Regions from separate parts of the Megasphaera indica genome, predicted to be linked through region 2. Evidence: riboswitches for the same ligand, from Rfam matches in the RefSeq annotation. Region 2 holds a riboswitch; the other holds the start of a gene.
The links. A riboswitch is a leader RNA that binds a small molecule or an ion and turns the genes downstream of it on or off. The one in region 2 is predicted to bind cobalamin.
Positions count from the first base shown of each region.

Region 1: linked by a shared signal. The riboswitch ahead of ACFCTO_RS02345 (MotA/TolQ/ExbB proton channel family protein) and the one ahead of ACFCTO_RS10420 (sirohydrochlorin cobaltochelatase) in region 2 are both predicted to bind cobalamin.

Region 1 is NZ_JBKKJR010000002.1:169,201-175,546, reverse strand. Features, by position in the region: gene ACFCTO_RS02365 (hypothetical protein) at 1-170, shown strand, start outside; gene ACFCTO_RS02360 (hypothetical protein) at 186-941, shown strand; gene ACFCTO_RS02355 (hypothetical protein) at 954-1,472, shown strand; gene ACFCTO_RS02350 (hypothetical protein) at 1,447-1,896, shown strand; cobalamin riboswitch at 1,931-2,107, shown strand; gene ACFCTO_RS02345 (MotA/TolQ/ExbB proton channel family protein) at 2,232-2,846, shown strand; gene ACFCTO_RS02340 (ExbD/TolR family protein) at 2,849-3,262, shown strand; gene ACFCTO_RS02335 (TonB-dependent receptor plug domain-containing protein) at 3,259-5,616, shown strand; gene ACFCTO_RS02330 (ABC transporter substrate-binding protein) at 5,631-6,346, shown strand, end outside.
Region 2 is NZ_JBKKJR010000023.1:4,086-10,431, forward strand. Features, by position in the region: gene ACFCTO_RS10410 (hypothetical protein) at 1-1,126, shown strand, start outside; gene ACFCTO_RS10415 (acyl CoA:acetate/3-ketoacid CoA transferase) at 1,421-3,004, opposite strand; gene ACFCTO_RS10420 (sirohydrochlorin cobaltochelatase) at 3,133-4,134, opposite strand; cobalamin riboswitch at 4,293-4,472, opposite strand; gene ACFCTO_RS10425 (ferritin) at 4,483-4,995, opposite strand; gene ACFCTO_RS10430 (PPK2 family polyphosphate kinase) at 5,098-6,012, opposite strand; gene ACFCTO_RS10435 (AsmA family protein) at 6,046-6,346, opposite strand, start outside.

The DNA.
Region 1 (6,346 bases), on a different contig from region 2:
TGACCGTCCGCTGCCAGTATCAGCCGGCCGGTCAGACGCCGGACGGCTATCTGCAGGCCCGGGCCGCTGCGCCGGGAACGGGCGTCCAGCAGACGTGCGGCCTGCACTTTGCCGTGACGGCCGATGAACAGGGCCGGACCGTGCTGCATTTCGTACAGTATGTCAATTAGTAGAGAGGTGAGCTTATGTGGTGGCAACAAAATGCCTGTTTATGGCTGAATGGACAGTCTGTCCATCTTTTGAAGACGAAACGGACCTGGTATGGACGCGTGGCCTTCCGCCAGGGTCATCGCGACTATGAAGCCAAGCGGGACCCGGACTGGATGGGCCAGGAAGGGGGCGTCCAGTCCTGTCTGCCAGAACTCCTGCAGCGTTATGGCCTGGCTGGCTGGCGCCTGCGCGTCCTCATCGGCGGGCCGAGCGTCCTTTGGAAGCGCCTGTCCCTGGGGACGACAGACCGGCAGGAAGCCGATGCCCTCATCGCCGGTGCCGGCCTGGTCAGTGAAGAAGGGCGGCCTTATGACTTCGAGGCGGCTTGTCCGTCGAAAGGCGGTGACGGGAGCGGTGACTGGACGGTCGGCGCCTATCCGGCCGAATGTGTCGCCGCTATCTGCCGGGCTGCCGGCGCTGCCGGAGCCGTCGTCCAGTCCATCGACTTGCTGCCCGCTTTTTTTGGCCGCCTTTGGCCAACCGGTACGGGGACCCTGGCCTTTCAGGAAGCCCCCGATGGCCAGCAGCACCGCGTCCGCCTGCGCGACGGCCTGCCCCTGGCCTATGACGTACAGGCGGCTGTGCCGACGGCTGATGGGCCGGTCTTCCGCTGGCTCCCGGACGGGGCAGACGAGACGGAATGGCAGCCTGCCGGGCCGAGCGAAGCCGTGCGCCGCCTGATGGATGCTTACCACGTGTCCCAGCCTACGGCCATGCTGGCTTTCTTGTAAGGAGGGAGGATCATGAAATGCAACCTCGTACCGGCCAGCTACCGCCAGGACCATCGCCGCTGGCAGCGGCCGGCCTGTTTGGCCCTGGGGCTGATGCTGGTTGTCTGTGCCGGGGCAGGCCTCTTTTTTCAGTATCAGATCCAACGGGAAAAGGCCTATTATACGGACTATCTCTATCCCGTGCAGCAGCAGATACAGCAGCGCAATGATGCCATCCGGCGCAGCCAGGCCCTGGCCGACCGCGCTAAGAAAGGACCGTCCGACGGCCCGCTGCTGACGCCGTCCCTGATGGTGGCCCTGGCTTCGTCCAAACCCGATGGACTCGTCGTGGAAACCGTGAGCAGTCAGGCCGGCCGGGTCGTCATCCAAGGCCAGGCGTCCGCTGCGGACCGGCCCCAGCAGTGGCAGCGGACCTTGCAGCAGCAGGGCATGGGCCAGGCCGCTGTGGCCAAGATGCAGCCCGACCGGGGCGAGGGAATCCCTTTTTCCCTGAAGGTGAGCCGTCATGAAGGCCTGGCGAAGAAGGGCTGACTGGCAGCGGGCCTTTCCCGTCCTCGCCGTGCTGGCTGCCATAGCCGCCTGCTTTGCCATCTCGTCGTATCACACCTGGCAGGGCTGGCAGGGCGTCCACCGTCAGCTGGCCCCGTATGCCCATCGGGCCCGGCCCCAGGAGAAGCGGGAGGCAGCAAAACCTGATGCCGGCCCTGATGTGGCGGCCTCCCTGGTAGCCCGGAACGTCCAGCTCTTGTCGTGGCAGCAGTCCGGCCGCGAAGGGAGTCGGCAGACGCTGGTCCTGACCGGGACCTTTGCCGACCTCCTGGCCTGGCTCAACGACTGGCCCGCTGCCTGTCCCCAGGGGACCTGCCAGATCCTCCGCTGGGAACGGGGCGAAGGGGGCAGCGTCGTCACTGTCGAGGTCTCACCGGACGGAAAGGCCGGGGCAGCCCTTCATTGACAGTCTGGCGCTGGGCATGATATAGTTATGTTTGTAAGTTTGAAATAGGTCAGGTGTCATAGACTCAATAGAGAAGCCGGTCCAATGCCGGCGCGGTCCCGCCGCTGTAGGGTGGAGCCAGGCTGCAACGATGTCACTGTACGAAGTATGGGAAGGCGCAGCCATGGCCAGGAAGCCAAGCCAGAAGAACTGCCTGACGGATAATCACCGATAGACCTGCGAGCGATGGGAAGGAGATTGTAAAAAAGATACGTAAGGGAGCTGTCGCTACAAGACGGCTCCTTTTGATTTTGTACCTTCATTCGACACGTCAGCAGGCCGGACAGGAGGGTATTTTGGACGCGATTTTACAGGGTTTTCAGTTATTTCAGGCAGGCGGGCCGGTCATGTACCTGCTCCTGGCCTGTTCTCTCTTCGTCGGCTACATTGGCATCGAACGGGCGATTTTCTATGGAGACATGGACGCCGGGAAAGCCTTTGCCGAACAATTCTACACGCAGATGAAGCTGCGGCGCTACGACCAGGCCCAGCGCCTGGCCATGGACGCCCGCGGCGGCCTGCCCCTCATTTTGCAGGATGTCTTTCAGCATCAGGCAGGTCCTGACGTCAAGGCCTTCGTCGAAATGCAGTCGGGCATCTTCGTGGCCAAACTGCGCCGCCGTCTCTACTATCTGAGCGTCATCGTCACCATGGCGCCGCTCCTGGGCCTCTTGGGGACGATCAGCGGCATGATCCGCTCTTTCAGCATCCTCAACGTCCAGTCCGGCCAGGCCGTGGCCATTACCGGCGGCGTCGGCGAAGCGCTCATCGCCACGGCTTTCGGCCTCTGCGTCGCCATCCTGGCCCTGGCCGTCCATTCTTATTTCACCCAGCGCCTGGACCGCATCATTACGGATATGGAAATGTGTTTTTCCGCATTGGAAACGATGCCTGTGAAAGCGGGGCAGTGACCATGCGCCTCCGTAATATTCGCGATTTTGAACGGCCGTCGATTATGATCATCCCCATGATCGACATCATGTTCTTTTTGCTGGTCTTCTTCATGATGACCTCCTTGTCCATGGTCGATTTGCACAGCCTCGGCGTCCAGCTGCCGCGGGCTTCGGCCGCCCAGACCCAGCCGTCGGCCCAGTACGTCGTGACCTTGAAGGCCGATGGGTCCCTGTGGCTCAACGGCCAGCCCGTCGGGGCCGATGAGCTCCTGGCTTCGGCTCGGGACCAGCAGCGTCAGGACAGCGCTTTCAGCGTCGTCCTCTGCGCCGACCGGGGCCTCGATTACGGTCAGGTCGCCGACGTCCTCGATGCCTTCAAGCGGGCCGGTATCGCCCACATCGGTCTGGCCGCCGACAAGGGAGGCCAGCCATGAAGCCTTGGGAAAAACGACGGGGCCGCGTCGCTGCCGGCGTTTCCGTATCGCTCCACGTCGCCGTCTATCTGGCCCTGGCAGCTGGCGGTTTTTTCACGCTGATCCATCATTACACCCGCCAGGACGGCGTAACCGACGTCATGGTCTATAACGCCGACGACCTGGCCGGTGCCGGCGGTCACGACGCGGCCGGCACCGATACGGATGAGGGCCGTCTCTCTCAGTCGGACGGTCGTGATAGGGGACCGGAAGGACCGGGATCCCCGGGATCTTCGGACAGGGCTGTGGCGGATGCCGACGTTGCGTCGCCTGATCCGGCTGAAGCCGGTGCCGACGGGATGACTTATGCAGCCAAGACGGAAAGCGGCAAAGGGGAACCCTCTGTAAAGGGTGCGGCAACGGGCTCCCAGCCGTCGGCCCAGGCTGGGACAGAACGTCTCAACGGCCATACGGGTTCAGCAGCCGGCGGCCGCGGCCGGGCTGCCGGGCCGGGAAAGGATGAGGCCGCCGCGCCGGCCGGGAATCTGCACGTACCCGATGCCGTCGCCGACGTCCTCGATGCCATGCGGGAAAAACTGCCTGAAAAGTTATCGGAAGCGAAGATGCAACCATCTACACCAACCATCCCACCGAGTCAGTCCAACACGACAGTCATTACGGCCAAGGATATGGAAAGCCATCACGATACGACGGTCCAGCAGGCCTTGCAGCGCGTCACCGGCGTGACCGTCAATGAAATGGTGCCTGGCATCTCCTCTTACGTCAAGCTCAATGGTGACGACCGGGTCCTGATCCTCGTCGACGGTCAGAGTCTGGCCAATGCCCAGGGCTCCGGCTATGGCCGGGGCAGCGTCGATTTGACCAGCCTGCCCGGCGTCGGGGCTATCGACCACATCGAAGTCACCAAGGGCAGCGGCTCCGTGCGCTACGGCAGCGGCGCTGTCGGCGGCGTCATCAATATCGTCACCAAGAAGGGGGACCGCCGCGAATCTTCCCTCGATGCCTACACCGGTTCCTGGGGGATGCACGGCTACACCCTGACTCACAGCGGCCGGGCCGGCGCGACGAGCTGGCTCGTCAGCGGCGACCTGGAGCAGCGGGCATACTATGCCTTTTCCCACGGGGCCAATACGGACCATTCCCGCGGCGATATTGCCAGGAAGTCCTTATCCTTGCGGCTGGACCAGGACCTGACGGACCATACGTCCCTGACCGTGAAGGCTTATCATCAAGATTATCACGGCCACGGTTCGACGTATAAAGCCGACCCGGCGGGCTGGTACCTGACGGCCAATAAGCCTATCGACCGCCTGATCAACGACTACAGTGTGACCTATCATTTCAAGAAAGAAACGGCTCAGCCAGGCTTTTGGCGCTATTTCAACGATTACCAGCGGACGTACTGGTCCAATCATTATTTCACCCGCACCCAGGGCCTGGAGTGGCAGGATAACTGGCAGCTCGGCCCGCACCAGCATCTGACGGCCGGTGCCGAGTGGACGGAAGATATGGGGACCAATTATGAAGCCCATTATATCGACAAAAAACGTCATAATCAGGCTTTCTACGCCGAAGATGCCCTGACGTTCGGCAAATTCACGGTCACGCCGGGCCTGCGCTGGGACCGGAATAGCACTTTTGGGACGCACCAGACGCCGCGCCTGGCCATGAATTACAAGGCCAATGACGCCTTCAACGTCTACGCCTCGTGGAGCCGCGTCTTTTCGCCGCCCCGCCTGAACGACCAGTTCTATGTGACGACGTCCCGCGGGATTACGTCGCAGGGCAACGAAAATCTCCAGCCCGAAGAAGGCTATACCCAGACTTTGGGCTTCCAGTATCAGGCCGGTCCCAAGACGAACATCGAAGGCAGCATCTTCCACAGCAACTTACAGCACGTCATCCGCTGGGACCGATCAAATCCGACATACCACGAAGTAGAGAACCTCGATGAAGAAGACAAGCGCGGCTTCGAGCTGACGTGGAAGCAGAAAGTCAACGATAAATGGGACTATGAAGCAGGTTATTCCTACATCCGCACGAAAGTGGACAAAGGGGAGGGCCTGGCCTTCGATACGACCTATAATCAGCCCAACGGCTATCATGCCGGCGTCCATTATCACAGCGGCAAATGGCAGGCCAATGCCGATATGACCGCCGGGACCGGGCGCAACGATACGTATTACCGCAATAATTCCTACGTCGTCTGGAATGTCAGCGCGTCGTATTCGCCCAATGCGGCGACGACCGTGTATGCTAAAGTCAACAATCTCAACGACGAGGCTTATGATTTGTACCATAATTATCCGTCTGCCGGGCGCAACTGGCAGGTCGGCGTAAAGAGAAAGTTTTAGGAGGTGCCTTTACGGTGAAAAAAAATTGTCTGCTCATCGTCGCTTTTTGTCTGGTCCTGCTTACGGGCTGTGCGCCCCAGAACGACGCTACTCAAAGCAGCGTCTCGTCCGGGGCCTATGCCGTCGTGACCGATGACCGGGGAACGGTCGTCACTCTGGCCCGGAAACCGCAGCGCGTCGTCGTCTTGTCGACATCGCTCCTCAACTTCGCCGCTGCCGTCGACGGCGACCTGGCCGGCCGGGCGACGGTCAAAGCCGAAGATGCATCGCTGCCGGAAAAATATCAGCATGTGCCGGACGTCGGACCTGTCTACAACGTGAGCCTGGAAAAGGTCCTGGCCTGCCAGCCCGATTTAGTCATTGCCAGCGCTGACCACCACGAAAAATTGGCGGCCCAGTTGGAAGAGAGCCACATCCCGGTCCTGGTCCTCAAGACCAAGACCTATGACGACGTCAAGCGCAACCTTGAGGTCATCGGCAAGGTCTATGGCAAAGAAGAGGCAGCCAAGGCCAAGGAAGACGAACTGGACCAGGCCGTCCATGCTGTCACCGATGCCGTACCGGCCCAGGGGAAACGGGTCGCCATCCTCCACGTGACACCCAGTTCCGTATCGGCCGAATTGCCGTCGAGTATTGCCGGCGACATGGCGGATCTCCTGCACTTGAAGAATATCGCCGCCGATGCCGCTGGCGACGGCCAGACGACGCGCATCCCCTACAGTATGGAAAG
Region 2 (6,346 bases):
AGAAAACCGCCCGTCCATCCAGGTCGTCACCGGTCATCACGATACGTCGGCTTTCTTGTCGGACTTGCTGCAAAAGGGCATTCAAAGCCTCGAAAGTGATGGTGAGCTCCTGGTCCTCGGTGAATTTTGTACTTTATACAAAACAGGGTTCTGGAAATATTTCGAAGGCCTCGAATTACAACACAGACTGACCATCCGCGTCGGCCTGGACTTAGATAAAATTGAAAGCAACTTCGATGATTTAATCACGGTCTATCGTACGCTCGATAATTTTTTGGATATCGATTTCGTCTTTTATGACATCCAGGATACGTCCAATGCCAACCTCATCATCCTCAAGGGCGCGTTCGTCGTTCAATATGCCCTGGACACACAGCCCCGCTTCAAGATGTGCACCTATATTTTCGACGAATCCTTAGTCGGCGATATTTATGAAAAATTCAGTTTCAACGGAGCTGAAAAGAAACCGCTCATGTCGACGGTCAGCTCTCTGGGACTGGAAGAACTCGGCTATCGCACGGCCTTCTATGCGACAACGAAATTCTTCTTCTACTTGACCATCGGCTTTGAATTCCTCCTTCCTCACGAAGTCTTCGACCACATCAGCGAAACCGTATCGCCGGAACAGGCCTTTGCCATCCAGCGCCTCTGCGTCACGTGGGAAGAAATCCTCAATGCTTCGGAAATCACCTTCATCATGCCGACGACATCGCTCCTGCGCTACGTCGAATCGGGCTACATCTACCTGACCGACATCGAATACCGCTTGACTGCGGAAGAACGGAAAGCGCATATCAAGAGTATCTTTGAAGGCCTGGAAAAGAATCCCAACTTAACGATTGGCGTCCTCTTGCCGACCGTCAGCGACGGCATGTACACGGGCAAGGACTTGTCCTTCTATTCCAACTACAAGACAGGCTTCCTGAAAAAGAACAAGCGGAATATCCCCAACGACGCCGATTCGTTCTACGTCATCAGCAGCAACCGCCTCCACTCCATCCTGCTCAATGCCTTCCAGAACATGAAGAACCAGCCGTCATACCGCCAGTATGATTTAGAAGCCTTAAAGAAAAAATACGAAACGTATAAACCGCTCATCGAAAGGACCTTGTCCTTGTCGAAGTAAAAAAAGAGGCTGTCGCATTAAGACAGCCTCTTTTTCTGTAGGGGCGCCCACGTGGGGCGCCCGCCCATGCAAATCGGCTACAGGCATCATAACATATACCTGACGGGCTCGCCACGTGCGAGCCCCTACAATCAAAAAAAGAAGCTTGTCGCAAATGCGACAAGCCCTTTTTTTACAGTCCGCAACTCACAGCGTAGTCCGCGGCTGTGTCAAAACCTCTCAAGCCGCCTTCGGCGGCCAGCTCCCCTATCAGGGGAGCTTTTCTGCAAACTACAAACTCTGTACTACAAACCATTATTTGTTCATTTCTTCTTTCATCTTTTTCAAACCCATGGGTTTATCTTCAAAGAGGAAGGCCGGCATGACTTTGACTTCGTCGATGATCGGCGTGAAGCCCATCTGGTCGAGGACGTCTTTCTGGAGGTCGATGCCCGGAGCGATTTCGGTCAGGTGTACACCGTCTTCTTTCATTTCGAATACGGCACGTTCTGTGATGTAGAGGACATGCTGTTTATGTTTACGGGCATAGTTGCCGCTGAAGGTGATGTGACCGACTTCAGGAACGAATTTCTTGACTTTCCCTTCCTGCAGGATGTGCAGTTCACCGTCTTTGATTTCTTCGCGGAGTTTCCCTGTCGTAAAGGTCCCGCAGAAGACGACGTTCTTCGTATTCTGGGTGATGTTGACGAAGCCGCCGCAGCCGGCAATGCGCGTACCGAATTTGGATACGTTGATATTGCCTTCTTTATCGCATTCGGCCAGGCCCAGGCAGGTCAGGTCCAGGCCGCCGCCATCATAGAAGTCGAACTGTGTGGCCTGGTCCATGTAGGCTTCGGCATTGACAGAAGCCCCGAAGCGGACGCCGCCGAGAGGTACGCCGCCGATGGCCCCGGCTTCGACAGTCATGGTCAGGCTGTCGCCGATGCCTTCTTCGTTGGCTACGGACGAGACGAGTTCCGGAATACCGATGCCCAGGTTGATGACGGCTTCACTGCTCATATTGAGGAGCAACAGGGCTGCCCGGCGGGCAATGACTTTCTTGGCATTGAGCAGAGCCGGATCCAGGGCTTTGACGGGAATCGTCGTTTCGCCTGTCAGGGACGGGTCATATTCGCAGTCAAAGGACTGCTGCCGTTTCGTTTCGTCATCGACCTGAACGACATAGTCGACGTAGATGCCCGGTACTTTGACCAGTTTCGGGTCGAGCGTGCCGCCTTTGACGATTTTTTCGACCTGGACGACGACGATACCGCCGCTGTTATGGACGGCCTGTGCCAGCGGCGTGGCATCGAAAGGCGATACTTCCTTGGTCAGGACGACGTTGCCCCATTCATCGGCATAAGTCCCGCGGATGAAGCCGATATTCATATCCATGCGCGGATAGAAGAGCTGGTCATGGCCTTCGATGTTGATGACTTTGACGAAGTCTTCCTTGGTGACGTCATTGAGACGGCCGCCGCTGATGCGGGGGTCCGCAAAGGTATCGAGGCCGACGTGGGTAATCGTGCCTAAGCGATGAGCTGCGACGTCACGGAAATACTGGGACAGCGTGCCCTGGGGCAGATTGTAGGCCTGGATCTTATTTTCATTGACTAATTTCTGCAGGGCCGTAACGGCGTTCCAGTGGCCGAGGATGGCTTTTTTCAGCATCCCTTCGTGGGCGAAGTGGTCGCCGCCGCGGCCATCCGTATTCCCCTGGGAAGCGGCATAGATGAGCGTCAAATCTCTCGGCGAACCCGTATTGAGGAAGCGTTCTTCCAGGGCGCTGGTCAGCGCTTCCGGCTGTCCGGAACCGACGAAACCATTGGTCGTGACGACGTCACCGTCTTTGACGAGCTGAGCTGCTTCTTGAGCTGTAATTATTTTCACTTGTTTCATGTCTTCCATCTCCTATTTCTTCACGTTTGTTATATGCATTTCGTGAATTCATTATACAAAGGAAGCATATGGAATGATAGACGAAAAGGATGGACTAAATTGGTAGAAAAAAATTCCATGAAGTCAAATTACTGGGCTTCCAGGGCATTCCAGGCTTCATCAGCCCGTTCGACGAACATCTGGCGGACCGCTTCATTTTCTCCCAAGCCATGGATATAGGTCGTAACCGTGAAGCCTTCTTTTTCCAGGATACTCTTATGGGAATCGGCATCGGCACCGGCCATGTCGTTATTGGCATGGTCGCCGGCGACCATCATCATGGGCATGAGGATGACGTGCTTGATGCCCTTGGCTTTCAGCTGGGGAATGACTGTATCCAGATGGGGCCAGCCTTCGACAGAGTAGATGTAGACATTGCCCAGGTCAGCTGCATCGAGGCGGTTCTGGACGACGGAGTAATAAGCATTGGCCGGATGCGGCGTGCCATGGGCCATGACCAGGATGGCGTCTTTCTTGCCGATTTTCGGGAACTGTGTCGAAAAGGCTTTGACGAATTCAGCGATGTCGTCGCGCTGGTCTTCCTGGCCCATCCAATACATGAGCGGCGTGCCGAGGGTCAACTTCTTGAAATCATGTTTGTAGAGGTCGAAAATAGCCGTATCATAGGCATATTCCATACCCGGGATGATGTCCAGGGAGGTAATGGCCACGCGCGTATAGCCTTCTTTTTTCAGCTGGGCCATGGCCTGTTCCGGCGTCGGTACGGTCACGCCTTCTTTGGCCTTGATGCGGTCGACGATGATATGCGACGTAAAGGCGACGACGACTTTCTGGTCCGGATGGGCCGCCTTGATAGCCGCAACGGTCTGATCGATGGTCTTCTGGCGGCTGTCCTTATAAGTCGTGCCGAAGCTCAATACCAGGATGGCGTCTTTATTGGCTTCGTTCTGCATTTCCGGGTTGTTGTACGTGCGGACCCCGATTTCCGCGGCCTGTTTCAAAGCCGGCGTAGCGTCCTTGACTTCCGGGTTCAGCGTATAGCCGGCAGCAAAAGAGGGCGCCGAAAAAGCACCAAACGACGTCAGGGCCAAAGATAAAATCAGCGCTGTCTTTAATTTTTTGTGGAACATAATCATCTCTCCTTTGATAAAAAAATATAAAAAAAGAGGCTGTCACATGATGGCAGAAGCCTTCATGCGACAGTCTCTTACATACGGAGTCCTTCACAGCGAGCAGCTCAAAAAAACGGCTCGCTGAAAAAATCGCCATCCCCATCGCTCGCAGGTCAACCGGTGATCCTAATCAGGCAGTTCTTCTGGCTCGGACTCATGGCCATGGCTGCGCCTTCCCATACGCGGACGTACAGTGACATCATTGCAGCCGGGCTCCTCCTTACAGCGGCGGGACCGCGCCGGTTTTGCACCGGACTTCTCTATTGAGCTTACGCACCTGATTGCACTATGAAATTGTATGGATCCTTACAGGACTAACGTCGGGGCGACATACGTACGGGCCAGTAATTCCTGGTTCAGGGCATAAAGGCCTTTGGCATCGCTGCCGAACATCTTGTATTTCTTGATCAAATCGTCGGCATTCTTTTCTTCTTCGCCCTGTTCCTTGACGAACCAGTCGAAGCACTGCATGGTCCGGTAATCGTGGACTGTATCGGCAGCCTGATAAATCTTGTTGATCAGCGACGTGACATACTGTTCATGAGCCAAGCCGGCTTTGAGGACCGCTTTGATGCTGTCAAAGTCGTTCTGCGGTTCGGCGATGGCCGAGAAGGTAACGCGTTCGCCGTTGTTATGCAGATACGTCCGCATGAGCATCGCGTGATCCCGTTCTTCCTGGGCCTGGACATCATACCAGTTGGCAAAGCCATCGAGGCCATTGTCATAGAAATAGTTGGCAAAAGCTAAATACAAATATTCCGAATAGAATTCCTGATTGATCTGGGTATTGATTAATTCTTTTACTTTTGCATCGAGCATAACGGTACCTCCTTGAGATATGTCTCAAAACGTGTACAGAACTTCATCGGTTTTCTTGAACCGTCCTTATTATATCACATTTGACCCTATCAGGAACACTTCTTATTTGACTTTTTGCTCATCAATGGCATTCTTGATGCTCTTCAAGTCCTTGATATCGACTTCTTTCAGGAGCTGGCGGAACCGGGCCAGCTGTTTTTCGACTTCCGGTGACAATTTCGGGAATTTCGGGTTAATGGCCTTGAGTTCCTTTAGGACGATCTGGGCGACGACATAGCGCGTATACCACTTGTCATCAGCCGGGACGATGTACCAGGGAGCGTACTTCGTCGACGTGGCCGATAAGACTTCGCCGTAGACTTTCTGATAGCGGTTCCAATATTGCCGTTCCTCGATGTCAGACATGTCGAACTTCCAATTCTTCTGCTTAGTCAGGATGCGGTCGATGAGGCGTTTCTTCTGTTCATCTTTCGACAAATGGAGGAAGATTTTGACCATAGGGAAGCCATTTTCCGACAAGTACCGTTCCCAGTCGCATATCTGGCGGTAGCGCGTTTCCCAGATATCCTTGCGTACCAGTTTTTCCGGCATACCGTCGCTTTTGATGAGGTTGTGGATGCGGGCGACGACGACTTCTTCATAGTGCGAGCGGTTGAAGATGCCGATTTCACCCCGGCCGGGCAGGGCTTTATTGATGCGCCACATATAGTCGTGATCCAGTTCTTCCGAGCTCGGTTTCTTGAAGCTGTGCACTTTGACGCCAGCCGGATTGAGGTGGGCAAAGACGTGTTTGACCGTACCGTCTTTCCCGGCCGCATCCATGGCCTGCAGGACGATGATCAGGCCGTAGTGATTGTCGGCACAGAGCTTTTCCTGTAAATCCTGCATTTCGAAAATCGTCTGGTCCAGCAGTTCGCCTTTGACCTTCTTCTTGTCGATGTCCACATCGCAAGTCGTCGACCACTGGGTCAAATCGATTTTTTTGCCTTCTTCAGCTAAATATCGGGAAATATCCATAGTAAAAACTCCTTTCTCTATCTATAGTGCTTCTCACAGGACTAGCTGTGGGCCTCCTTTTCCCCAGCGGCTCCGCTTCCCGTTTTTATAGTTGATGTTGATGGACCCTATCTTGACTTTGCCATTGACAATGGAAAAAGCGTCCGTCGATACGTCACCAAAGAACATGGAAATGACGACGTCCCGGAAGTTCAAGGTCTTGCCATCCTGAGCGAAAGAGCCGGAAATGCCCCGGAAGGGCAGCTGGTGATAGCGTCCCGGGCCGGACTGGAAATCACCGTAAATCGCCTTGGTTCCGGTCGTTTTATTTTCTTCCATGTGCAGATTCAAGTCG